2 regions of the Blastococcus sp. SYSU DS0753 genome follow, and region 2 is predicted to be linked to the other one. Evidence: riboswitches for the same ligand, from Rfam matches in the RefSeq annotation. Region 2 holds a riboswitch; the other holds the start of a gene.
The links. Region 2 has a riboswitch for S-adenosylmethionine ahead of ACI799_RS17190 (bifunctional o-acetylhomoserine/o-acetylserine sulfhydrylase). Riboswitches for the same ligand answer to the same signal wherever they lie in the genome.
Positions count from the first base shown of each region.

Region 1: it holds a riboswitch for S-adenosylmethionine, as region 2 does, so the genes downstream of both, thrC (threonine synthase) here and ACI799_RS17190 (bifunctional o-acetylhomoserine/o-acetylserine sulfhydrylase) in region 2, are expected to answer to the same signal.

Region 1 covers NZ_JBJHAT010000004.1:180,901-192,651, reverse strand. Annotated here, with positions in the region: gene ACI799_RS05695 (SDR family oxidoreductase) at 1-290, shown strand, start outside; gene ACI799_RS05690 (hypothetical protein) at 398-1,078, shown strand; gene ACI799_RS05685 (DUF72 domain-containing protein) at 1,088-1,912, opposite strand; gene ACI799_RS05680 (VOC family protein) at 1,911-2,294, shown strand; gene groL (chaperonin GroEL) at 2,413-4,044, opposite strand; gene ACI799_RS05670 (cold-shock protein) at 4,345-4,545, opposite strand; gene thrC (threonine synthase) at 4,772-6,073, opposite strand; SAM riboswitch class I at 6,086-6,214, opposite strand; gene ACI799_RS05660 (HAD family hydrolase) at 6,273-7,094, shown strand; gene ACI799_RS05655 (hypothetical protein) at 7,099-7,275, opposite strand; gene ACI799_RS05650 (ABC transporter permease) at 7,317-8,207, opposite strand; gene ACI799_RS05645 (alpha/beta fold hydrolase) at 8,204-11,146, opposite strand; gene ACI799_RS05640 (LytR C-terminal domain-containing protein) at 11,203-11,751, opposite strand, start outside.
Region 2 covers NZ_JBJHAT010000027.1:2,729-14,479, forward strand. Annotated here, with positions in the region: gene ACI799_RS17180 (mechanosensitive ion channel family protein) at 24-920, shown strand; gene ACI799_RS17185 (hypothetical protein) at 917-1,432, shown strand; SAM riboswitch class IV at 1,520-1,635, shown strand; gene ACI799_RS17190 (bifunctional o-acetylhomoserine/o-acetylserine sulfhydrylase) at 1,678-2,970, shown strand; gene metX (homoserine O-acetyltransferase MetX) at 2,973-4,049, shown strand; gene ACI799_RS17200 (YdeI/OmpD-associated family protein) at 4,091-4,669, shown strand; gene ACI799_RS17205 (threonine aldolase family protein) at 4,695-5,762, shown strand; gene ACI799_RS17210 (cysteine desulfurase-like protein) at 5,772-6,974, shown strand; gene ACI799_RS17215 (hypothetical protein) at 6,980-7,465, shown strand; gene ACI799_RS17220 (gamma carbonic anhydrase family protein) at 7,475-8,008, opposite strand; gene ACI799_RS17225 (uroporphyrinogen decarboxylase family protein) at 8,072-9,106, shown strand; gene gdhA (NADP-specific glutamate dehydrogenase) at 9,103-10,452, opposite strand; gene ACI799_RS17235 (C40 family peptidase) at 10,530-11,558, opposite strand; gene ACI799_RS17240 (hypothetical protein) at 11,736-11,751, opposite strand, start outside.

The sequences.
Region 1 (11,751 bases), on a different contig from region 2:
TCACCGAGGACGGCCTGGACAGCGGCACCTTCGAGGCCGTCGGCCCCGAGGAGCTCACCGCCCCCGACGTCGCGGCGCTGCTCACCGGGCGCTCCGGGCGGCCGGTCACCGCGGTCGACGTGCACGCCGAGGACGACGGGAGCTACGCCGGGCGCTGCCGCACCACGATGTTCGACTGGTACCGGGAGCACGGCTTCACCGGCAGCCCGCGGGTGCTGACGACGCTGCTCGGCCGGCCGCCGCGGACGTTCGCCGAGCACCTCGCCGACGGGGTGCCGGCGGGCAGCTGACCGTCCCCCGACCGGGTGGCTCGGCTGCAGCAGTCGCCGGAGCCTGCCGATGTGGAACGGGAACGGCCGTACCGACGGCCGTCCGTCCCGAGGGGATACGAACGTCCATGGCTCTGCTCGAAGGTCTGGCCGCACTGGCCGCGAAGTTCGCCGGTGCCAGCACCGTCGCCCAGGTGGCGACCGGTGTCGGCATCGCCACCGCCGGCGTGACCGGCGCGGGCGCCGTCGGTGTCCTCCCGGCGCCGGTGCAGGACGCCGTGGCGAGCACGGTCGAGACGGTGACGCCGTTCGACCTGCCGGAGTCCGAGCTCTCGACCGAGACCGAGACCGAGACCGATGCGCCCGTCGGCGACACCGAGGTCGACCCCGTGACGACCGAGGACGAGGCCACCGACGACGAGGTCGTCGAGGAAGAGGCCACCGAGGACGAGGCCACCGAGGACGAGGCCGCCGAGAACGAGGTCGTCGAGGAAGAGGCCGCCGAGGACGAGGCCACCGAGGAGCAGACGGGCGCCCGCGGCCTGGACAACGCCATCGCCCACGCGAACGAGCACGCGCAGGGGGCGCTGCAGGCGGCCCAGGCCCGTCAGGCGGCCCACGACGCCGAGAAGGCCGCCCGCGACGCGGCCCGGGACGCGGAGAAGGCCGCCCGCGACGCCGCGAAGGCCGCTCGCGCCGCCACCGCCCCGGTCGAGGAGACCGTCGCCGAGCCCGAGGAGACCGCCGGTGCGGCCACCGGGAAGCCCGCCGACCAGGGCCCGAAGAACCAGGGGCGCGGCGGCAACTGACCCACGCGGTCAGACCGGGGGGACCTCCACCGGCGCCCAGGCCAGGCCGGTCGCCTGGTCGGCCGTGGGAACGCGGGTCGGAGTCCCCCCGGCGCGGCGGACGCACTCGGCGAAACGGACGGCGTCGATGACCGCGGCGCAGCCCGGGTCGTTGTTGAAGTAGACGAGGACGTCCGCGTCGCCGTAGGTGGTCGCGATCCGCTCGGCCCACAGCTGCAGGGTCTCGGCGCGGTAGCCCCAGCCCTCGAAGCCGTGGTGGAAGCGCAGATAGCCCCAGTCCGTGGTGCGCCAGAGCGGCGCGATCGGCTGCTCGTCCCGGTCGGCCCAGCACAGCGCGGCGCCGTAGCGCTCTAGCAGGGCCCGCACCTCGTCGGTCCACCACGACTCGTGCCGCGGCTCCACGGCCACCCGGGTACCGGCCGGGAACTGCGCCAGGCACTCGCGCAGCAGCTCGGGGTCGGCCTTCAGCGTCGGCGGCAGCTGCAGCAGCACCGTGTCCAGCTTGCCGGCGAGCCCCGCGGCGCGGCCCATCAGGCGGGCGACCGGCTCCTCCGGCTCGCGCAGCCGCTTGATGTGGGTGAGGAACCGGCTGGCCTTGACCGCCCACCGGAAGTCCGGCGGGGTGCGCTCCCGCCACTTCACGAACGTCTCGTGCTCCGGCAGCCGGTAGAAGGCGTTGTTGCTCTCCACGGTGGCGAAGTGCTGCACGTAGTGCTCCAGCCACAGCCGCTGCGGGAGCTTCGGCGGGTAGAAGGCGCCCCGCCAGTCGCGGTACTGCCACCCCGACGTCCCGATGATCACGGCCACGGACAGCCGCCTACCCTCCGCGGTCATGGCTGACGCACCCGCGCGCTTCAAGGACCTCTGCCTCGACGCCAACGACCACCACGCGCTCGCCGACTGGTGGTGCGCCGCCATCGGCTACGTGCGGCGCGACTCCCTCGAGGACGCCGAGAACCCGGAGGACGACGAGCCGCGCCCGCACGACTGGCCAATCCCGATCGTCGACCCGGCCGGCGAGGGACCGCTGGTGTGGATCGTCCCGGTGCCCGAGCGGAAGACCATCAAGAACCGCATGCACTTCGACGTCGTCGGTGAGACGTGGCCGCTCATCGCGGCGGGTGCGCGGATGGTGCGGGAGCAGGATGACGAGATCGAGTGGAGCGTCCTCGCCGACCCCGAGGGCAACGAGTTCTGCGTCTTCGCCCCCGAGTGAGCTGAGCTTCCGCGGCGAGGGCGCCCCGGACGCCGACAGGGGCGGCCCGCTCGGAAGCGGACCGCCCCTGCCGGGCAGTGCTGGTGGTGCAGTGCTCCTCAGCGAGGAGCGGGCGGACTCAGAAGTCCATGCCGCCCATGCCGCCCATGTCGCCACCCGGAGCGGCCGCAGCGGCCTTCTCCGGCTTGTCGGCGATGACGGCCTCGGTGGTGAGGAAGAGCGCCGCGATGGAGGCGGCGTTCTGCAGCGCCGAGCGGGTGACCTTGGCCGGGTCGATGATGCCGGCCGCGACCAGGTCCACGTACTCGCCGGTGGCGGCGTTGAGGCCCCAGCCGGTCTCCGAGTTGCGCACCTTCTCCGCCACGACGCCGCCCTCGAGGCCGGCGTTGATGGCGATCTGCTTCAGCGGCGCCTCGAGCGCGACGCGCACGATGTTGGCACCGGTCGCCTCGTCACCCTCGAGCTCGAGCTTGTCGAACGCGACGGCCGTGGCCTGCGCGAGAGCGACGCCACCACCGGCGACGATGCCCTCCTCGACGGCGGCCTTGGCGTTGCGCACCGCGTCCTCGATGCGGTGCTTGCGCTCCTTGAGCTCGACCTCGGTCGCGGCGCCGGCCTTGATGACGGCGACGCCACCGGCCAGCTTGGCCAGGCGCTCCTGCAGCTTCTCCCGGTCGTAGTCGGAGTCCGACCGCTCGATCTCGCTGCGGATCTGGTTGACCCGGCCCTGGATCTGGTCGGTGTCACCCGCACCCTCGACGATCGTCGTCTCGTCCTTGGTGACGACGACCTTGCGGGCCCGGCCGAGCAGCTCGAGGTCGGCGGTGTCGAGCTTGAGGCCGACCTCCTCGCTGATGACCTGGCCACCGGTGAGGATGGCGATGTCGCCCAGCATGGCCTTGCGGCGGTCACCGAAGCCCGGGGCCTTGACGGCGACGGACTTGAAGGTGCCGCGGATCTTGTTCACGACCAGGGTCGCGAGGGCCTCGCCCTCGACGTCCTCGCTGATGATGGCCAGCGGCTTGCCCGACTGCATGACCTTCTCCAGCAGCGGGAGCAGGTCCTTGACCGAGCTGATCTTCGAGTTGACGACGAGCACGTACGGGTCGTCGAGGACGGCCTCCATGCGCTCGGTGTCGGTGACGAAGTAGGGCGAGATGTAGCCCTTGTCGAAGCGCATGCCCTCGGTGAGCTCGAGCTCGAGGCCGAAGGTGTTGCTCTCCTCGACGGTGATGACGCCTTCCTTGCCCACCTTGTCCATCGCCTCGGCGATGAGCTCACCGATGGCGGGGTCGGCGGCGGAGATCGACGCGGTGGCGGCGATCTGCTCCTTGGTCTCGACGTCCTTGGCCGTGGAGAGCAGGTACTCGCTGACCGAGGCGACGGCCTTCTCGATGCCCTTCTTCAGGGCCATCGGGTTCGCGCCGGCGGCGACGTTGCGCAGACCCTCGCGGACGAGCGCCTGGGCGAGCACGGTGGCGGTGGTGGTGCCGTCACCCGCGACGTCGTCGGTCTTCTTCGCGACCTCCTTGACGAGCTCGGCCCCGATCTTCTCCCACGGGTCCTCGAGCTCGATCTCCTTGGCGATGCTCACACCATCGTTGGTGATGGTGGGCGCGCCCCACTTCTTCTCAAGAACGACGTTCCGGCCACGGGGGCCGAGGGTCACCTTGACGGCGTCGGCGAGGGTGTTCATCCCTCGCTCGAGGCCGCGGCGCGCCTCTTCGTTGAACGCGATCATCTTGGCCATGTGGTGATGTCCTCCGAGCATGGATCGCTGCACGGCCGGGTTCGGCGCCCGCGACGGACGACACCAGCGACGTGGACGCTCCGTCGGCCCACGGACCGGTGCCTCACCGTTCCGACCTGATTGGCACTCAGGAGCCCTGAGTGCCAGAACCGAGTTTGGCACTCGACCCCTGCGAGTGCAAGAACGGGGGTCGCTTCCCCCCTTCCAGGGGGTTCTCACCGTGGCCGGCGCGGCCCCGGGAACGACCGAGGCCCGGTCCCCCGTGGGGAACCGGGCCTCGGCCGGTGTTGCCGAGTGGTCTCAGGCGCTGCGGACGGCGTCGGCCTGGGGGCCCTTGGCGCCCTGGACGACCTCGAACTCGACCCGCTGCCCCTCGTCGAGGCTCTTGTACCCGTCCATCTGGATGGACGAGTAGTGGACGAAGACGTCCTCGCCGCCGTCGACGGCGATGAAGCCGAAACCCTTCTCGGCGTTGAACCACTTCACGGTGCCCTGTGCCACGTGTGCTCCCACGTTTCGTGCGTGCGGCGCCCCATCGCTCTCGATGTGGCGGGGTCTCGCTCTTCCGCCCGCCGAACACGAACGTGGAACTCGAACCGCGCGAGACGGTACAGCAGAGAAGCGCAGGTGACAGCCCCACGCGCGCACGACGCACCCGGATCCGGCGACGACGTCGCCCGGACCGGGGAACCGACGGGGACTCTACGCCCCCCGCCGGACGGACCGCTCAGCCGATGAGACCGGCCGCCCGCACCGACTTCAGCGACGGCTCGACCCGGTGCGTGGGACCGACGACCGGCTCCAGCGGGTCGAGGGTCTTCAGGCCCTCCCCGGTGTTGAGGACGACGGTCTCCTTGGCCGGGTCCAGCTGGCCGCCCTCCACCAGCTTGCGCAGGACGGCGACGGTCACCCCGCCCGCGGTCTCGGCGAAGACGCCGGTCGTACGGGCGAGGTCGCGGATGCCCTGGACGATCTCGTCGTCCCCGACCCGGGCCACCGAGCCGCCGGTGCGGCGGATCGCGTCGAGCGCGTAGGGGCCGTCGGCCGGGTTGCCGATGTTCAGCGACTTGGCGATGCCGGTGGGCTTCACCGGCTTGACGACGTCCCACCCGTTGTCGAAGGCGGTGGCGATCGGGTCGCAGCCGGCCGACTGCGCACCGAAGATCGTCCACTCGGTCGCCTCGACGATGCCCGCGGCGGTGAGCTCGCGGAAGGCCTTGTCCACCTTGGTGAGCAGCGACCCCGACGCCATGGGGATGACGACCTGGGCCGGGATCCGCCAGCCGAGCTGCTCGGCGATCTCGTAGCCCATCGTCTTGGAGCCCTCGGCGTAGTAGGGCCGCACGTTCTGGTTGACGAAGGCGGTGTCCTCGAACTCGTCGGTCTCGGCGAGCTCGCTGGTCAGCCGGTTGACGTCGTCGTAGGAGCCGTCGACGGCGACCAGGGTCTGGCCGTAGACGGCGGACTGGACGACCTTGCCGGGCTCCAGGTCGCTCGGGATGAAGACGAACGACGGCAGGCCGACGCGGGCGGCGTGCGCGGCGACCGAGTTGGCCAGGTTGCCGGTGGAGGCGGCGGCGATCTTCGTGTACCCGAGCCCCTTGGCGGCGGTCGCGGCGAGGCTGACCACGCGGTCCTTGAAGGAGTGGGTGGGGTTGGCCGAGTCGTCCTTCACCCACAGCCCGCCGGTGAGGCCGAGCTCGGCGGCGAGCCGGTCGGCGCGGACCAGCGGGGTCATGCCCGGGTCCAGCGAGACGCGGTCGGCCGGGTGCTGACCCACCGGCAGGAGGGCCACGTAGCGCCAGATGTTCTGCGGCCCGGCCTCGATCTGCTCGCGGGTGACCGCCTTCATCAGCTCGGGGTCGTAGTCGACCTCCAGGGGGCCGAAGCACTCGGCGCAGGCGTGCTCGGCGATGAGCCCGAACGTGGCGCCGCAATTGCGGCAGACGAGCCCGCGGGCGGGACACGGGGGCACGGGGCCACCGGCGCTGGAGTCGGCCTGGACGGATCCGGGAGCGGTGAGGGTCATGCGACGACTACCTCCTCATCTTCCCCGCAGCGGGCCGTCGAGCCGCGCGGGACGGAATTGGCACCTCCCGCTGCACGTGCGCGCAGGCGGCGGTTGCCGGGGCTTCGTCGGGCCGTGTCCCTCTGCCCCTCTGGATGAGTGAACGGCGTGAACTGTACCCAGTCGCGAGCCGGGGCCAGCGGCCGGACAGGATGGCCTGGTGAGCACGCGCGTCGTCTACACCGATCTCGACGGCACGATGGTGGGTCCGCGGGGCTCCTTCTGGCACACGGCCGGGCGGGAGCTGACCGACGGGCCGGCCGCCGCGCTGCTCGACCTGCACCGCGCCGAGGTGGCGTTGGTGCTGGTCAGCGGCCGGACGTACGAGCAGGTGGTGGAGGCAGCGCGCATCTTCGCCGCCGACGGCGCCATCGCCGAACTCGGCGCCACCATCGGCTGGGGATCCGGGCGGACCACCCACCGGCTGCGGGGCGCGCTGCCGGAGGAGTACGGCGACCGCACGCCGATGGACGTGATGGGCGAGCTCGGCGTCGTCGAGGAGCTGATCGCCGCGCACCCGCGGCGGCTGGAGTGGCACTCCCCCTGGCACGCGACGCACGCCACCGATGCGCTGCTGCGCGGACGGGTCGACGCCCTCGCCGTCGACGCCTGGCTGGCCGAGCGGGGCGTGGGCTGGCTGACGCTCAAGGACAACGGCGCGATCCCTGCGGCGTCCTGGATGGGCCTGGACGACGACGCCGCGCCGCCGCGGGTCTACCACCTGATGCCGCGCGGCATCTCCAAGGGCGCGGCGATCGCCTGGGACCTGGAGCGGCGCGGCCTCTCCCCCGACGATGCCGTCGCGATCGGGGACAGCGTCAGCGACCTGGACATGGCGCCCGCGGTGGGCCGGCTGTGGATCACCGCGAACGGGGGCGCCGTCGACGGGATGGCCGAGCTGCTCTCCGCCCTCCCCAACGTGACGGTCACCGATGCCCCCATGGGCGAGGGCTGGGCCCAGGCGGTACGCGCGTCCCTGTGAGCGCTCAGCTGCTCCCGCCGCTCCCCGCACGGGACCGTCTGGCGACCAGCACACCGACGAGGACGGCCACCAGCACGATGACCACCAGCTCGACGGAGCCGATCGCGCCGAGCAGTGGCAACAGCAGGAGCAGGACGACGAAGCAGACGACCCCGGCCACGAGACCCCACAGTCCGCTCATGCAGGACAAGCTACGTCGGCGACGGCCTCGCGGGCAGGGGGTCAGCTGGTGACGTCGCGGCGGGCGAAGTGGCGGAAGCCGAGTGCGGTGAAGACGGCGATGTAGACCAGTGACTGGATCACGCCGCGGAACAGGTCGCCGTCGTCGACCGGCGTCTGCAGCAGGTCGGTCCAGGCGAACTCCTCCGCCGTCGGGAACCAGTCGCGGATCGACCCGAGCTGCTCCACCTGGTCGAGGATGGCGAAGACGAACATCGTGAACACCGCGCCCCCGACCGCCGCCAACGGTGCGTCGGTGATCGTGGAGAACCAGAACGCCAGCGCGCCGACGACGAGCAGGTGGACGGCGAGGTAGCCGAGCATCCCGGCCAGCCGCAGCATGCCCTCGCCCTGGTCGATCCCCACCCCGACCGGCGTCCGGATGTCGTCGAAGCCGAACGCGATCCCACCGGCGACTACAGCGACCGCGGCGAGCGTGACCAGCGCCGCCACCGACTGCACGAGGGCGGCCAGCCACTTCTGCCGCAGCAGCCGCATCCGCGGGACCGGCGTGGCCAGGGCGTACCGCAGCGAGCCCCACTGCGCCTCGACGGCCACGGTGTCGCCGAAGAAGAGCGCGTAGACCACCACGAGGAAGAAGCTGGTCGTCGCGAACAGCACGAACAGGGTGAAGTTCAGCCCGCTCGCCGTCGCGACGTCGACCAGGTTGATCCGGTTGTTCTCCGCCGCCTCCTCGCTGGCGCCCAGCTGGAGGGCGGCGATGAGCACCAGCGGGAGCGCCACCATGAGCGCGAACACGCCGATCGTGCGGCGGCGCTTGAACTGCCGGCGCAGCTCCACCGACAGCCGGAGCGTCCGCTCCGGCCGGTAGCCGGCGACCGCGCCGGTCGACTGCACGTGCTCGGAGTCCACGGATCGACTGGTCGTGCTCATGACTCCCCCACCAGGGCCAGGAAGGCGTCCTCCAGGCGTCGTCGCGGCGTGAACTGCTCGACGGCGATACCGGCGGACACCAGCGCCTGCAGCACGTCGGCGCGGCGGGCGCCGTCCAGCTCGGCGACCAGGCCGTCGTCGCCGCGCGCGCCGGTGACCCCGGGCAGCGACGAGAGGACGGCGATCGCCCGGTCGGTGTCGGCGTCGTCGGCCAGGCCCACGAGCACCGAGCCACCGGTGCCGACGATCTCCTCCACCGTGCCCTGCACGATCTTCTGGCCCTTGGCCATGACCACCACGTGGCTGCAGGTCTGCTCGATCTCGCTGAGCAGGTGGCTGGAGACGATCACGGTGCGCCCGGTGGCCGCGTAGGAGCGCAGCACGTCGCGCATCGCGTGGATCTGCGGCGGGTCGAGCCCGTTGGTCGGTTCGTCGAGGACCAGCAGGTCGGGCAGGCCCAGCATCGCCTGGGCGATGGCGACCCGCTGGCGCATGCCCTGGCTGTACCGGCGCACCGGCCGGTCGATGGCGGCGCCGAGCCCGGCGACCTCGATGGCCTCGTCCATGTGCGCGTCCTCGGCCGGCCGGCCGGTGGCGGCCCAGTACAGGGTGAGGTTGTCGCGGCCGGACAGGTGCGGCTGCAGCCCGGTGCCCTCCACGAAGGAACCCAGCCGCGACAGCACCGGGGCACCGGGGCCGGCAGCGTGCCCGAAGACGCTGATCCGCCCGTCCGTGGGCCGGATGAGGCCCATCAACATCCGCAGCGACGTGGTCTTGCCGGCGCCGTTCGGCCCGAGCAGGCCGAGCACCTGCCCGCGGCGCACCTCGAACGACAGGTCGCGCACCGCGACGAAGCCGTCCTTGTAGGCCTTCGTCACGCCCTCGAAGCGCAGGGGGACGTCCTCGCCGTCGGGCTCGACGCTGGACAGCTGCCGCTGACGACGCCGGCCCCACCACAGGCCGGCCAGCCAGCCGAGCAGGCCGAGCCCCGCGAGGAGGCCCAGCAGCACCCACCAGCGCGAGGCACCGGTCGCTGCCCCGCCCTCGCCGGAGACCGTCGGTGCGGCGAGCTGCGCCTCGCCCGCGGCCACGCCGTCGGCGGCGCCGGGCGAGGCGAGGCCCACCGAGTAGACGGCCGACTCGGCGGGCAGCGCGTACGCCTGGTCGGTGGAGGACACCAGCACGCGCATGGTGTGGCCCGCCTCGAACCGGTGCACGATCGCGGGCAGGGTCACGCTCACGCGCGTCGGGGCGGTGGGGTCGGTGGAGACGTCGGGAAGCGCCAGGGGCGCGACCAGGCCGCCCGGCAGCGTCGTCGCGCCGTCGGGCCCGACGTCGTAGAGCTTGGCGAACAGGGTGGCGCTGCCGCTGGGCGAGGCGACCGCGAGGTCGACCGTCGAGGCGCCCACGACCTCGACCGGGGCGTCGAGCGGGGCACTGTCGAAGACGGCGTACTGGCCGGGGATCTCCGCGGTGGTCCCGCCGAGCGCCGACGTCAGGGCGCCCAGACCCGGGACGGTGGTGAGGGACGCGGGGGTGCCGCCGGCCGGGGTGACCACCGGCTGCACGGGTCCCTCGACGGTCACGGCGCGACGCTCGGCCGGCTCGGCGCCGTCGAGCCCCGGATAGGCGTCGGCGACGACGGTCTGGCCGCCGCCCTGGACGCGGCCGACGGTGGCACCCAGGCCGGTGGGCGCGGGGAACTCGAAGCCCGTGCCCGGGTCGTCGCCCTGCCCCCGCAGGTGCCGGTCGAACCAGCCGGCCACGGCCGCGCGCAGCGACTCCCGTTGCCGGTCCGACCCCGAGGCGTCGTGCCCACCGGAGTACCAGACCACCTTGACCGGGGTGCCGTCGGCGGCGATGCCGCGGGCGTTGGCGTCGGCCTGGCCGAGGCCGAAGAGCGAGTCCTGCGTGCCCTGCACCAGCAGGGTGGGGACGTCGATGCGGTCCAGCACACCCGCCGGGCTGCTGCGGTCGAGCACCGCGGCGACCTCCGGGGTGAGGGTTCCGGAGGCCGCGGCCGCCTGGTAGGCCTGGCACACCTCGACGCTGAACCGGCCGCAGGTGAGCAGCTGCTCGGCGGCCTCGGGGTTCTCGGCGGCCTGCTCGAGCAGCTCGGGCGGGAGCGCGGGCCGGCCGGCGGGGGCCGGCGCCGCGACGGTGCCGCCGCCCACCGCCTCGCCGTCGAGGCCCTCGTCGCCGCCGGCCTGGCCGGCACCCCCGAGGGAGTCGAGCAGCCCCCCGGAGGCGGAACCGATGCCGAAGAAGAGCCCGGCCCACAGGCGCTTGTAGACGCCGGCCGCCTCCGGCTGCGGTGTCGCGGCCACGGTGCCGGCGTCGAGGTCGCCGGTCTGGGAGGGGAACAGCGCGGCGGTGAGGGAGTTCCAAGTGATCTGCGGGGCGATCGCGTCGACCCGCTCGTCGTAGGCGGCGCCCAGCAGCGCCAGCGCCCCGCCGTAGGAGGCGCCGGCGACCCCGACCCGCGGGTCGCCCTCGGCGTCCAGCTCGACCTCGTCGCGGGCGGCCAGCAGGTCGAGCAGCGTGGAGAGGTCGGCGATCTCGTAGCGCGGGTCGTTGAGCCCGATCCGCCCGGTGCTCGCACCGAAGCCCCGGGCCGAGTAGGTGAGGACGACGTAGCCGCGCTCGGCCAGGTCGGCCGCATCCTCGGCCACGGAGCGCTTGCTGCCACCGAAGCCGTGCGCGAGCACGACCGCCGGCGCCGGGTCGTCGCCGCCCGGCAGGTACAGCGTGGTGTCGAGCTCGACGGCGTCCTCCCCCGAGCCAGAGGGGACCCGGAGCTCCTCGGTGCGCACCTCGGCGGCGCCCGCCGGGGACGCGAGGACGAGGCCGGCGGGCAGGGCGAGGGCGAGCAGGGCGGCGGCCGCGGCCCGCGCACGAGGGCACGAGCGGGGACGCGCGGGCCCTCGGAGGGGACGCACGCTGCCCCCAACGGCCGGACGGCCGCTCCTGTTCCGGGTACCCGGCAAGACCGGCGTCAGGGCTGCCAGTTGCCGGTGGCGACGATGACGAGTCCGGGTGCGGGGACGTCGGCTACCTCGAAGAAGCGCGGGGCGGGGCCGGCGAGGTCGGGGAACTGGTCGACCAGCTGGAGCGCGGCCTGGCGCTGCTGCTCGTCCCCCTCGGTGAAGAAGACCGTGGTGGCCGAGACGTCGGTGCCCGGGTAGGCGCCCACGCCGGGCGACTCCCAGCCGCCGGAGACCACGGCGCCGGAGATCGTGGCGGCGAGGCCGGCGATGTTCGTGGCGTTGAGAACGGTGACGGGGACGCGCACGGGGGTGGTGATCGGCGGCTCGACGACGATGGGCTCCTCGGGCAGCGGCGGCAGGGCGGCGGTGGGGACCGCGACGGTGGGCACACTGGCCGGTGCGGGAGCGGCGGCCGCGGCCTCCTCCTTCTCCGGGGCGGTCACCGTGTAGACGCCGAGGACGGCACCGGCGACGACGGCCATGGCGACCAGGCCCTTGAGCACGCGGCGCGGCTTGCGCTCGGGCTCGTCGTCGAAGATCACCTCGGGCGTGCCGCT
Region 2 (11,751 bases):
CCCGATGATCGGAGTGCCGCCCCGTGGACGCGCTGAGAGACGTGCTGGACTGGCTGTCCGGGCGGGGTCTCGAAGTGGTGCTGATCGTCCTCGGCTCGGTCCTGCTCGCCCGCTTCGTCGGCTGGGTGGGCGACAAGATCACCGACCGGATCGACCGGAACTCCACCGGCGGGGACGCGCTGGTCCGGTCGGAGGCGGCCAAGCACCGCCACTCGCTGACCCAGGTGCTCACCTGGGCGGCGGTCGTGCTCATCTACTCGATCTCGGTCTTCTTCATCCTCGACCGGCTCGGCATCCCGGTGACCGGCCTGGTCGCGCCTGCCACGGTGCTCGGCGTGGGCCTGGGCTTCGGCGCCCAGCGCATCGTCGGTGACGTGCTGGCCGGCTTCTTCATCATCACCGAGCGCCAGTACGGGTTCGGCGACGTCGTCTCCATCCAGGTCGTGGGCGGTGGCGACCCGGCGAACGGCACCGTCGAGGACGTCACCCTGCGCGTCACGCGGGTGCGCTCGCCCAACGGCGAGGTCGTGACCGTGCCCAACGGCCAGATCGTCAAGGTCGTGAACCTGTCCCGCGACTGGGCGCGCGCCGTCGTCGACGTGCCGGTGCCGACCACGGTGGACGTGAACCGGGCCAACGAGATCCTGCGGGAGGTGGGCCGGGAGGCGTTCCGGGACCCGGCGATGCGGCCGCTGCTGCTCGACCCGCCCACGGTCATGGGGGTGGAGACCCTCGGCCTGGACGAGGTGAACGTACGGGTGGTCGCCCGCACGCTCCCCGGCAAGCAGTTCGAGGTCGGCCGCGACCTGCGGGCGCGCATCGTCCAGGCCTTCCGCAGCCAGGGCATGCAGGTGCCGCAGCCCACCACCTCGGTCGCGGCGCGGGACGGCGCGACCGCCGTCCAGGAGGAGGTTTCGTGACCGCCCCCGACGAGCGCCGCGACCCGACCGACGCCACCGCCCGGGCCTCCGACGAACCCGTCGTCAGCACGGCGCCCGCCGCCGCGGCCGCCGATGCCGGGGCGCCCACCGGCACGACCGCGGCGCCGCGCCACCGCTGGTGGTCGGCCGTGCCCAAGCACCTGGGCCGGGCGCGCACCTCCACGGTCGTGCTCGCCGTGCTGTTCGTCTCCGTCTTCGCGCTGTACCTCAACGTCAAGCCGCCGGCCCCCGGCGAGCCGGACACCCGGGGCCAGGTCACCGAGCAGGCCGAGGAGACCGAGCCGGTCACCACCGAGGAGACGGAGCCGACGACCACCGAGGAGACGGAGCCGGCCCCGACGACGACGTCCCGGCCCAGCACCCCGACGACCGACTCGCCGTCCCCGACCACCGAGCCGACCACGACGGCTCCGGAGACCACCGGACCGGAGCCGACCGGCGACACGGGGGGCACCGGCGACGAGACCGACCCCGCCTCCCCGACCGGGTGACCGACGGGGCCGGTGTTTCACGTGGGACATCCGTCCCGCCACGGGGGCGGCGCGCACTCCCCTGCGGCGCGTCCTAGGATCACCTCGGCTCCTGAGAGGCAGCGCGAAGCACCTGGCTGGCTGCCCGGCAACCTCTACTCCGTCTGAGGTGCTCCAGGGGAAGAGCCGGCCGGGAGGCGCCCGCCCCCCGGCAAGGACGGAGCTCCCGTGCGCCGCGGGTCTCCGCGAGCGAGAGGAGACGGCGCATGACCGACCCGCAGAGCTGGAGCTTCGAGACCCGGCAGATCCACGCCGGCACGAGCCCGGACCCGGCCACCGGTGCCCGGGCACTGCCCATCTACGCGACGACGGCCTACCAGTTCCGCGACACCCAGCACGCCGCGGACCTGTTCGCGCTGGCCGAGATGGGCAACATCTACACGCGGATCATGAACCCGACGCAGGACGCGCTGGAGCAGCGCGTCGCGTCGCTGGAGGGCGGCGTCGCCGCGCTCGCCGTCGCCTCCGGGCAGGCCGCGGAGACCCTGGCGATCCTCAACCTCGCCGAGGCCGGCGACCACATCGTGGCGTCCGCCTCGCTCTACGGCGGCACCTACAACCTGCTGCACCACTCGCTGCCGAAGATGGGCATCACCGTCTCCTTCGTCGAGGACCCCGACGACCCGGAGAACTGGCAGTCCCTCGTCCAGGAGAACACCCGGGCGTTCTTCGCCGAGTCGATCGGCAACCCGAAGGGCGACATCCTCGACATCGAGATCGTCGCCGGTGTCGCCCACCGCAACGGCGTCCCGCTGATCGTCGACAACACCATCGCGACGCCGTACCTGATCCGCCCGCTGGAGTTCGGCGCCGACGTCGTCGTCCACTCGGCCACCAAGTACCTCGGCGGCCACGGGACGGTCATCGCCGGGCTCATCGTCGACGGCGGCACGTTCGACTGGACCGGCGGCCGGCACCCGATGTTCACCACCGCCGACCCGACGTACCACGGGGTCGTCTACGCCGACCTCGGCGCGCCGGCGTTCGCGCTCAAGGCCCGGGTGCAGCTGCTGCGCGACCTGGGGCCCGCGGTCTCCCCGTTCAACGCCTTCCTCGTGGTGCAGGGCATCGAGACGCTGTCGCTGCGCATGGAGCGGCACGTCGCCAACGCGCAGCGGGTGGCCGAGTTCCTCGAGGCCCACGACGCCGTCGAGCGGGTGAACTACCCGGGGCTGCCCTCCTCGCCGTGGCACGCCGCGCAGCAGAAGTACGCGCCGAAGGGCGCCGGCGCCGTCCTCACCTTCGAGCTGCACGGCGGCGTCGAGGCCGGCAAGCGGTTCGTGGAGGCGCTGGAGCTGCACAGCCACGTCGCCAACATCGGCGACGTGCGCAGCCTGGTCATCCACCCCGCCTCCACGACGCACTCCCAGCTCACCCCCGAGGAGCAGCTGACCACCGGGGTCACGCCGGGTCTGGTGCGCCTCGCCGTCGGCCTGGAGGGCATCGAGGACATCCTCGCCGACCTGGAGGCCGGGTTCCGCGCCGCCAAGTCGGCCTGACGGTGGGCGGGTGGGTCGAGGGCGACCCGGCGGGCGACCGCCGGTTCCTCGACCTGCCCGGCCCGTTCGAGCTGGAGCGCGGCGGGAGCCTGCCCGGCGTGCGCATCGCCTACGAGTGCTGGGGCACGCTCGCGCCCGACGGCGGGAACGCGGTGCTGATCGAGCACGCGCTCACCGGTGACAGCCACGTCGTCGGGCCGGCCGGGCCCGGCCACCCGACGCCCGGCTGGTGGGGCGGCGTCGTCGGCCCGGGTGCCGCCCTGGACACCGACCGGTTCTTCGTCGTCTGCGCCAACGTGCTCGGAGGCTGCCAGGGGACGACGGGGCCGTCGTCGGCCGCCCCCGACGGCGCCCCGTGGGGGGCACGCTTCCCCGGGGTGACCGTCGGCGACCAGGTGCGCGCCGAGGCGGCGCTGGCCGACGCGCTCGGCGTGCGGCGCTGGGCGTGCGTCGCCGGCGGCTCGATGGGCGGCATGCGGGCGCTGGAGTGGGCGGTCGCGTTCCCCGGCCGGGTGGCCGCGCTCTTCTTCCTCGCCTCGACCGCCGTCGCCTCGGCCGACCAGATCGGCACCCAGACCACACAGCAGGCGGCCGTGCGGGCCGACCCCCGCTGGCGGGGCGGGGACTACCCGCTCGCCGACCCGCCGGCGGACGGCCTGGACGTCGCCCGGCGGATCGCCCACCTCACCTACCGCAGCGCGGCGGAGCTGGATGCGCGCTTCGGCACCCGGGTGCAGGAGGACGGCCGCTACGCGGTCGCCTCCTACCTGCAGCACCACGGGGCGAAGCTGACCGGCCGGTTCGACGCCGGCAGCTACGTGCTCCTCACCGAGGCGATGAACAGCTGGGACGTCGGCCGGGGCCGCGGTGGCGTCGAGGCGGCGCTGGCCCGGGTGACCGCCCGCGCGCTCGTCGCCGGCGTGGACAGCGACCGGCTGTACCCCCCGGAGCAGCAGCAGCGGGTGGCCGACGCGCTCGGCGTCCCGCTGCGGCTGATCTCCTCCCCGTACGGCCACGACGGCTTCCTCGTCGAGGCCCCCGCGGTGGACGCGCTCCTGCGCGAGCTGCTGACGGGCTGACACCTCCGGAACCCGTCGTACCGCGGGTCCAGGATGGGGCCGTGCCCGCGCCGACGGATCTGCCGATGCTGCCGTTCGCCGACCAGCCCGCCCTGGAGGCCTGGCTGGAGGCCCACCACGCCACCGCGCCGGGCCTCTACGTGCAGATCGCGCGCAAGGGCTCGGGCATCCCCTCGGTCACCGCGGCGCAGGTCGTCGAGTCGGCCCTGTGCTTCGGCTGGATCGACGGGCGCGGCCTGCGGCTGGACGACTCCTACCACCTGCTGCGGCTGACCCCGCGCCGCGCGCGCAGCGTGTGGTCGCAGAAGAACGTCGCCACCGTGGAGCGGCTGACCGCCGAGGGCCGGATGCGCCCGGCGGGCCTGGCCGCCGTGGCGGCCGCGCAGGCCGACGGCCGGTGGGCACGCGCCTATCCGGGCGCGGCCACCATCACCGTGCCCGACGACCTCGCCGCGGCCCTGGACGCGCAACCCGGCGCGCGGGCCGCCTTCGACGCCCTCGACGGCCAGAACCGCTACGCCGTCCTTTGGCGGGTGCACACCGCCGTCACGCCGGCGGGCCGGGCCAAGCGGATCGCCGCCGCCGTGCAGATGCTGGCCGAGGGGCGCCGCTTCCACTGACCACCCGGCGGGCGAGACTTCCCGGGTGGACGACGACCTCCTCGCGCTGCGCGAGGCCTGCACCCGCGCGCTGACCGGGCACGGCGAGTGGCGGCCGGCCGACCTGCTGGCCACGGTCCCGCCCGGCACCGCCCCGGACCGGTACGGCGAGGGCGGGGTGGTGGCCGGGCTGGAGGCCGAGGTCGCCGGGCTGCTCGGCCTGCCGGCGGCGGCGTACCTGCCCAGCGGGGTCATGGCGCAGCAGGCGGCGCTGCGCGTGCACGCGGACCGTCGCGGCCGGCGCACCGTCGTCTGCCACCCCGAGAGCCACCTGATCCGGCACGAGGAGCAGGCGTTCGAGCGGCTGCACGGCATGGTGCTGCGCCCGGCGGGGAACCGGTACGGGCCGCTGTTGCGCACCGATCTGGACGCGGTCGCCGAGTTGCCTGCCGCGCTGCTGGTGGAGCTGCCCCAGCGCGATCTGGGCGGGCGGCTGCCGCCGTGGGACGACCTGGCCGCGCAGGTGGCCTGGGCCCGGGAGCGCGGCGCCGCGGCGCACCTGGACGGCGCCCGGCTGTGGGAGGCCTCGGCCGGCTACGACCGCACGCCGGCCGAGATCGCCGGGTTGTTCGACACCGTCTACGTCAGCTTCTACAAGGGCATCGGCGCGCTGGCCGGCTGCTGCCTGGCCGGCCCGGCCGACGTCGTCGCGGAGGTCCGGGAGTGGCGCCGGCGGCTGGGCGGCACCCTGTTCGGGATGTGGCCGGGCGCGGCGTCGGCGCTGGCCTGCCTGCGCCGGCGGCTGCCGCTGATGCCCGCCTACCTGGCGCGCGCCCGCGAGGTGGCCGACGCCGTCCGCGACCTGCCGGGTGTCACCGTCGTCCCCGATCCGCCGGAGACGCCGATGCTGCACCTGCTGCTGCGCACGACGCCGGAGGCCTTCACCGCCGCGGCCCGAGCGCTGGCCGTCGACGGGCTGTGGACCTGGCCGCAGGCGATGCCCACCGGCGACCCCGCCGTCGTGCGGGTGGAGCTGCCGGTGGGCGACGCGACGCTGGCCCTGGACGTCCCGGAGATCCGGGCCGCCATCGCCGCACTGGCCGGCCGCGGCTAGCGTCGGGCCGTGAGCCTCGACGTCGCCGCGCTCCGCGCCTCCTTCCCGTCGCTGGCGAGCGGCACCGCGCACTTCGACGGCCCCGGCGGCACCCAGGTGCCCGAGCAGGTGGGCCGCGCGGTCGCGGCGACGCTGACCGCGCCGATCAGCAACCGCGGCGCCGTCACCGCCGCGGAGCGGTTCGCCGACGAGACGGTGCTGGCCGCACGGTTGGCGATGGCGGACCTGCTGGGCGCCGACCCCACCGGCGTCGTGTTCGGGCGCAGCGCCACCGCGCTCACCTTCGACCTCGCCCGCACCCTCGCCGCGGGCTGGGGCCCCGGCGACGAGGTGGTGGTGACCCGGCTCGACCACGACGCGAACATCCGGCCCTGGGTGCGGGCCGCCGAGGGCGCGGGCGCGACGGTGCGGTGGGCCGCCTTCGACCCGGCCACCGGGGAGCTGACCGCCGACGACGTCGCGGCGGTGCTGACCGACCGCACCCGCGTGGTGGCGGTGACCGGGGCGTCGAACCTGATCGGCACCCGACCGCCCCTGGCCGCGATCGCCGGGCGGGTGCACGCGGCCGGCGCGCTGCTCGTCGTCGACGGCGTGCACCTGACCGCGCACGCGCCGGTCGACGTCCGGGCGCTGGGCGCCGACGTCTTCCTCTGCTCGCCGTACAAGTTCCTCGGCCCGCACTGCGGCGTGCTCGCCGCCGATCCCGCGTTCCTGGCCACCCTGCGCCCGGCCAAGCTGCTGCCGTCGACGGACGCGGTGCCCGAGCGCTTCGAGCTCGGCACGCTGCCCTACGAGCTGCTGGCCGGGACGACGGCGGCGGTGGACTTCCTGGCCGGCCTCGGGGGCTCCGGGCGGCGCCGGGAGCGGCTGGCCGCGGCGATGCTCGCGATCGAGGAGCACGAGGACCGGCTGCGGGAGCGCCTGGAGGCCGGGCTGGCGGAGCTGCCGGGCGTCCGGCTGTGGTCGCGGGCGGCGCACCGCACCCCGACGCTGCTGCTGACCTTCGCCGACCGCGATCCCGCCGACGCCTACCGGTTCCTCGCCGGCCGGGGCGTCAACGCGCCGGCCGGACACTTCTACGCGATCGAGGCGAGCCGCTGGCTCGGGCTCGGCGACACCGGCGGCCTGCGGGCCGGGCTGGCCCCCTACAGCGACGCCGACGACGTCGACCGTCTGCTCGCCGGCCTGCGCGCGTGGCTGGCCGAGGGCTGACGGCCGTGCCCCGACACCACGCCTCGTCCCGCGGCCGCCGCACGGCCGCCTTCTTGACGCTGTGCGCCGCCGCGCTCGCCGGGTGCGGCGAGAACGACGAAGCGGTGGCCGACGCGCTCACCCGCGCGCTGGCGGAGGGGGCGGAGTCGGGCACGACGGTCGATCTCCGCGAGGTGGTGAGCGGCGACTGGGAACGCCTCACCTTCGTCTGCCCGTACGAGGACGAGAGCGATGTGACCGAGCGGCTCGGCTTCTCCTGGTCCGGCTTCCCGGGCACTGATCTGTCGGAGACCCAGGTGCTGTTCGTGTTCAGCCGGGACGACGGCGTGGCGACGTGGGCGAGGCTGCCCCGGGCTGCCGGCGACCCCTGCGGTGCCCGGAGTCCGGTGCCGCTGACCATGCCGCGCGAGGAGGCCGTCTTCACGGTGGCGGAGCAGGACCGGACCGCCGACGGCGGAGCGTTCTACTCGCTGGTCCCCGCACCGGCGTAGCCGGCCGGCTCAGCGCTCCAGTCGGCGCACCCTGCGCGCCGCGTCCAGCCGGTCGGTGTAGCTGATCGCGTTGCCCTGGATGTGCAGCTGGTCGTCGTCGGTGGCCTCGCGCAGCACCTTCGCGGGGACGCCGGCGATGAGCGAACGCGGCGGGAAGACCTTGCCCTGGGTGACGACGGCGCCGGCGGCGACGATCGACCCGGAGCCGATGTGCGCGCCGTTCATGATCACGCTGCCCATGCCCACGAGCACCTCGTCGTCGATGCGGCAGCCGTGCAGCACCACCCGGTGCCCCACCGAGACGCGCTCCCCCACGACCAGGGGGAAGCCGGGGTCGGAGTGCAGTGCGCAGCCGTCCTGGATGTTCGAGTCGGCGCCGATCTCGATGACCTCGGCGTCGGCCCGGGCGACGGCGCCGTACCAGATGCTCGACCGCGGGCCCATCGTCACCGCGCCCACCACCACCGCCGTCGGCGCCACGAACGCGGCCTCGTCGATCCGCGGCTCGCCGAACTCCAGGGCTCCGATGAATGCGTCGTCCACCCGCCCACCTCAGCACAGCCCCGGGCTGCGCGCACCGGTCGCACTCCCGGCAGACTTCCCGGCATGCCCGCGCACCTCCCCCCGTTGCCCACGTCGATCGTGGGGAGCCTGCCCCAGCCCGGCTGGCTCATCGACCGCGACCGGCTGGCCCACCAGTTCCCGCCCCGGGTGCGCGCACGGGAGCTGTGGCGGGTGGCGCCGGACCTGCTGGCCGAGGCGCAGGACGACGCGACCCGGCTGGCGATCCGCTCGCAGGAGGAGGCCGGGCTGGACATCGTCACCGACGGCGAGATCCGGCGGGAGTCGTACTCCAACCACTTCGCGACCGCGCTGACCGGCGTCGACGTCGACGACCCCGGCACCGTGCTCAACCGGTCCGGGAAGCCGATCCCGGTGCCGCGGGTGCGGGCCGCGATCACCCGGCCCGCCCCGATCCAGGCCGACGACGTGCGCTTCCTGCGGGCGCACACCGAGCGGACCGTCAAGATCACCGTCCCCGGCCCCTTCACCATGGCGCAGCAGGCGCAGGACGACCACTACGGCGACGGCCGCGCGCTGGCCCTGGCCTACGCCGACGTCGTCCGCGCGGAGATCGCCGATCTCTTCGCCGCCGGGGCCGACATCGTGCAGATCGACGAGCCGTGGCTGCAGGCCCGCCCCGAGGTCGCGCGCGAGTACGGGGCCGAGGCGGTGACCCGCGCGGTGGAGGGCGCGCCGGGTCCGGTGCACCTGCACCTGTGCTTCGGCTACGCGGCGATGGTCTCCGAGCGCCCCACCGGCTACTCGTTCCTCCCCGAGCTCGCCGACACCCCCGTCGACACCGTCGCCGTCGAGACGGCGCAGTCGCACCTCGACCCGGCCACGCTGCGGCCGCTGCGCGGCAAGGGCATCGCCCTGGGGGTCCTCGACCTGTCCACGCCGGAGGTCGAGACCCCCGAGGTCGTGGCCGACCGGGTGCGCCGCGCGCTGGACGACGTGGACGTCGCCCGCCTGGTGCTCACCAGCGACTGCGGGCTGAAGTACCTGCCCCGGGAGTCCGCGGCCGGCAAGATGCGCTCGCTCGCCCTCGCCGCGGAGCTGCTGCGCGCCGAGCTCTAGATCAAGCCGTGCGCGTGCACCGCCTCGGCCACCTGGAGGAACCCGGCCACGTTGGCACCGAGCACCAGGTCACCCGGTGAGCCGTACTCCTCGGCGGTCTCGTGGCAGCGGGCGTGGATGTCCCGCATGATCTCCTCGAGCCGCGCCTCGCTGTGCTCGAAGGTCCAGCGGTCGCGCGAGGCGTTCTGCTGCATCTCCAGCGCGGAGGTCGCGACGCCGCCGGCGTTGGCCGCCTTCCCGGGGGCGAAGCCGACGCCCGCCTCCCGGAACACCTTCACCGCCGACGGGGTGGCGGGCATGTTTGCGCCCTCCACCACGTACCGGCAGCCGTTGCGCGCGAGGACGGCGGCGGCGTCGCCGTCCAGCTCGTTCTGCGTGGCGCTGGGGACGGCGACGTCGCACGGCACGTCCCAGATGCTGCCGCCGGGCACGAAGCTCGCCGAGGCCCGGCGCTCCGCGTAGTCGGCCACCCGCCCACGCTCGACCTCCTTGACCTGCTTGAGCAGGTCGAGGTCGATGCCGGCGTCGTCCACGACGTAGCCGCCGGAGTCGGAGCAGGCGACGACGGTGCCGCCCAGCTGGTGCACCTTCTCGATGCCGTAGACGGCCACGTTGCCCGACCCGCTGACGACGACCCGCCGGCCGTCGAAGGACTCCCCGCGGGCCCGCATCATGGCGTCGGCGAAGAAGGCGGCGCCGTACCCGGTGGCCTCGGTGCGGACCAGCGCGCCACCCCAGCCGAGCCCCTTGCCGGTGAGCACACCGGACTCGTAGCGGTTGGTGATCCGCTTGTACTGGCCGAAGAGGTAGCCGATCTCCCGCGCGCCCACGCCGATGTCACCGGCGGGGACGTCGGTGTACTCGCCGAGGTGCCGGTACAGCTCGGTCATGAACGACTGGCAGAACCGCATGATCTCGGCGTCCGACCGGCCCTTGGGGTCGAAGTCGGAGCCGCCCTTGCCGCCGCCGATGGGCATGCCGGTCAAGGCGTTCTTGAAGATCTGCTCGAAGCCCAGGAACTTGACGATGCCCAGGTTCACCGAGGGGTGGAACCGCAGCCCACCCTTGTAGGGGCCGAGCGCGGAGTTGAACTCCACGCGGAAGCCGCGGTTGATCCACACCTCGCCGCGGTCGTCCTGCCACGGGACGCGGAAGATGATCTGCCGCTCCGGCTCGCAGATCCGCTCCACGGTCTTCATCTCGGTGTACTCGCTGTGCCGGTCGAGCACCACGGCGAGCGACTCCAGGACCTCGCGGACGGCCTGGTGGAACTCCGTCTCGCCAGGGTTGCGCCGCAGCACCTCGTCGTAGATGCCCAGCACCGTGGCCGGTACCTCGCCGCTCATCTCCGGCCTCCTCGCCGTCCGTCGCCGTGCAGGGGCAACGTACGTCGCGGCGGCGCCGCGCGCCGGGCCGGGGGCCGTCAGCCGACGAGGCGGCGGGCGCCCCGGTACCCGTTCTGGTCGACGCTGGTGACGGCGACCGGCCGGCCGAAGGTGCGGGCGTGCACCATCATGCCGTTGCCGATGTAGAGGCCCACGTGGCTGACCGGCGAGTAGAAGTAGACGAGGTCGCCGGGCTGGAGCTCCGACCGCGGCACCTCGCGGCCGAGCTGGGACTGCGCGCGGCTGCTGTGCGGGAGGGAGATGCCGGCGGCGGCGTAGGCGTAGGACGTCAGGCCGGAGCAGTCGAAGCCGTCGGGGCCCGAGGCGCCCCAGACGTAGGGGTCGCCCACCTGGCCGAGTGCGGCCTGCACGGCCGCCGCCGCGGCACCGCTGGGAGCGTCGGGAAGGCTGCCGGCCGACGGCGTGGCGAGGGCCGGCCCGGCCAGCGCGGTCGCGACCCGGGCCTGCTCGGCGGCCGAGAGCCGGGCGTAGTCGGCGCGGTGGTCGGCGATCTGCTTCTCGAGCTCGGCCTGCTGGGCGGTGACCTGCTCGAGCCCGGCCTTCGCCGCCGCCGCGGCCTGGTCGGCGGTGGCCTGGGCCTGCTCCGCTGCGGCCTGGGCGGCGGCCACCTGGGCGATGACGCCGTTGGTGTGGTCGGCGATCAGGTCCAGCGTCGTCATCTGCTGGACGAGCTCGTCAGCCGAGCCGCTGGTGAGGAACGCGGCCACCCGCGACCGCGTCTTGCCGGTGTAGCCGGTGTGCGCGATGGCCCGCATCTGCGGCTCGAACGCGGCGACGGCGGCCTGGGCCGTGGCCGCGTGGGCGGCGGCCTCCTCGGCGATCCGCTGCTGCTCGGCGACGGTCAGCCGGGCCTCGTGCACCTGCTCGTCGATGACGGTGAGCTCCTGGGCGGTCTTGCGCACCAGCTCGGCGGCCTCGGCCGCGGAGCCCGGCGCGGCCGAGGCCGCCGTGGGGGTGAGAACGCCCGTCGCTGCCGCCACCAGCACGGCGCCGACCGCGAGGACGGCACGCGAGCGGCGACGGGTGGTCGTGTGCTGCGTGTGCACCCTGGCCTCCGATCACCTGCGCCGGGCCCGGGGAAGGGGCCGCAACCATGCGCGTCAGAACGGACCGTAGGGAGCTGTTGTCGACGAGTAGCGGGGGGCGCGCGGGTGACCGGCCCCGGGTTCACCTCCTGAGTCACACGCGCCCCAGGAGGGGCCCACCGCCACGAGGGTGGGGTCTCAGCGACGGCGCGGG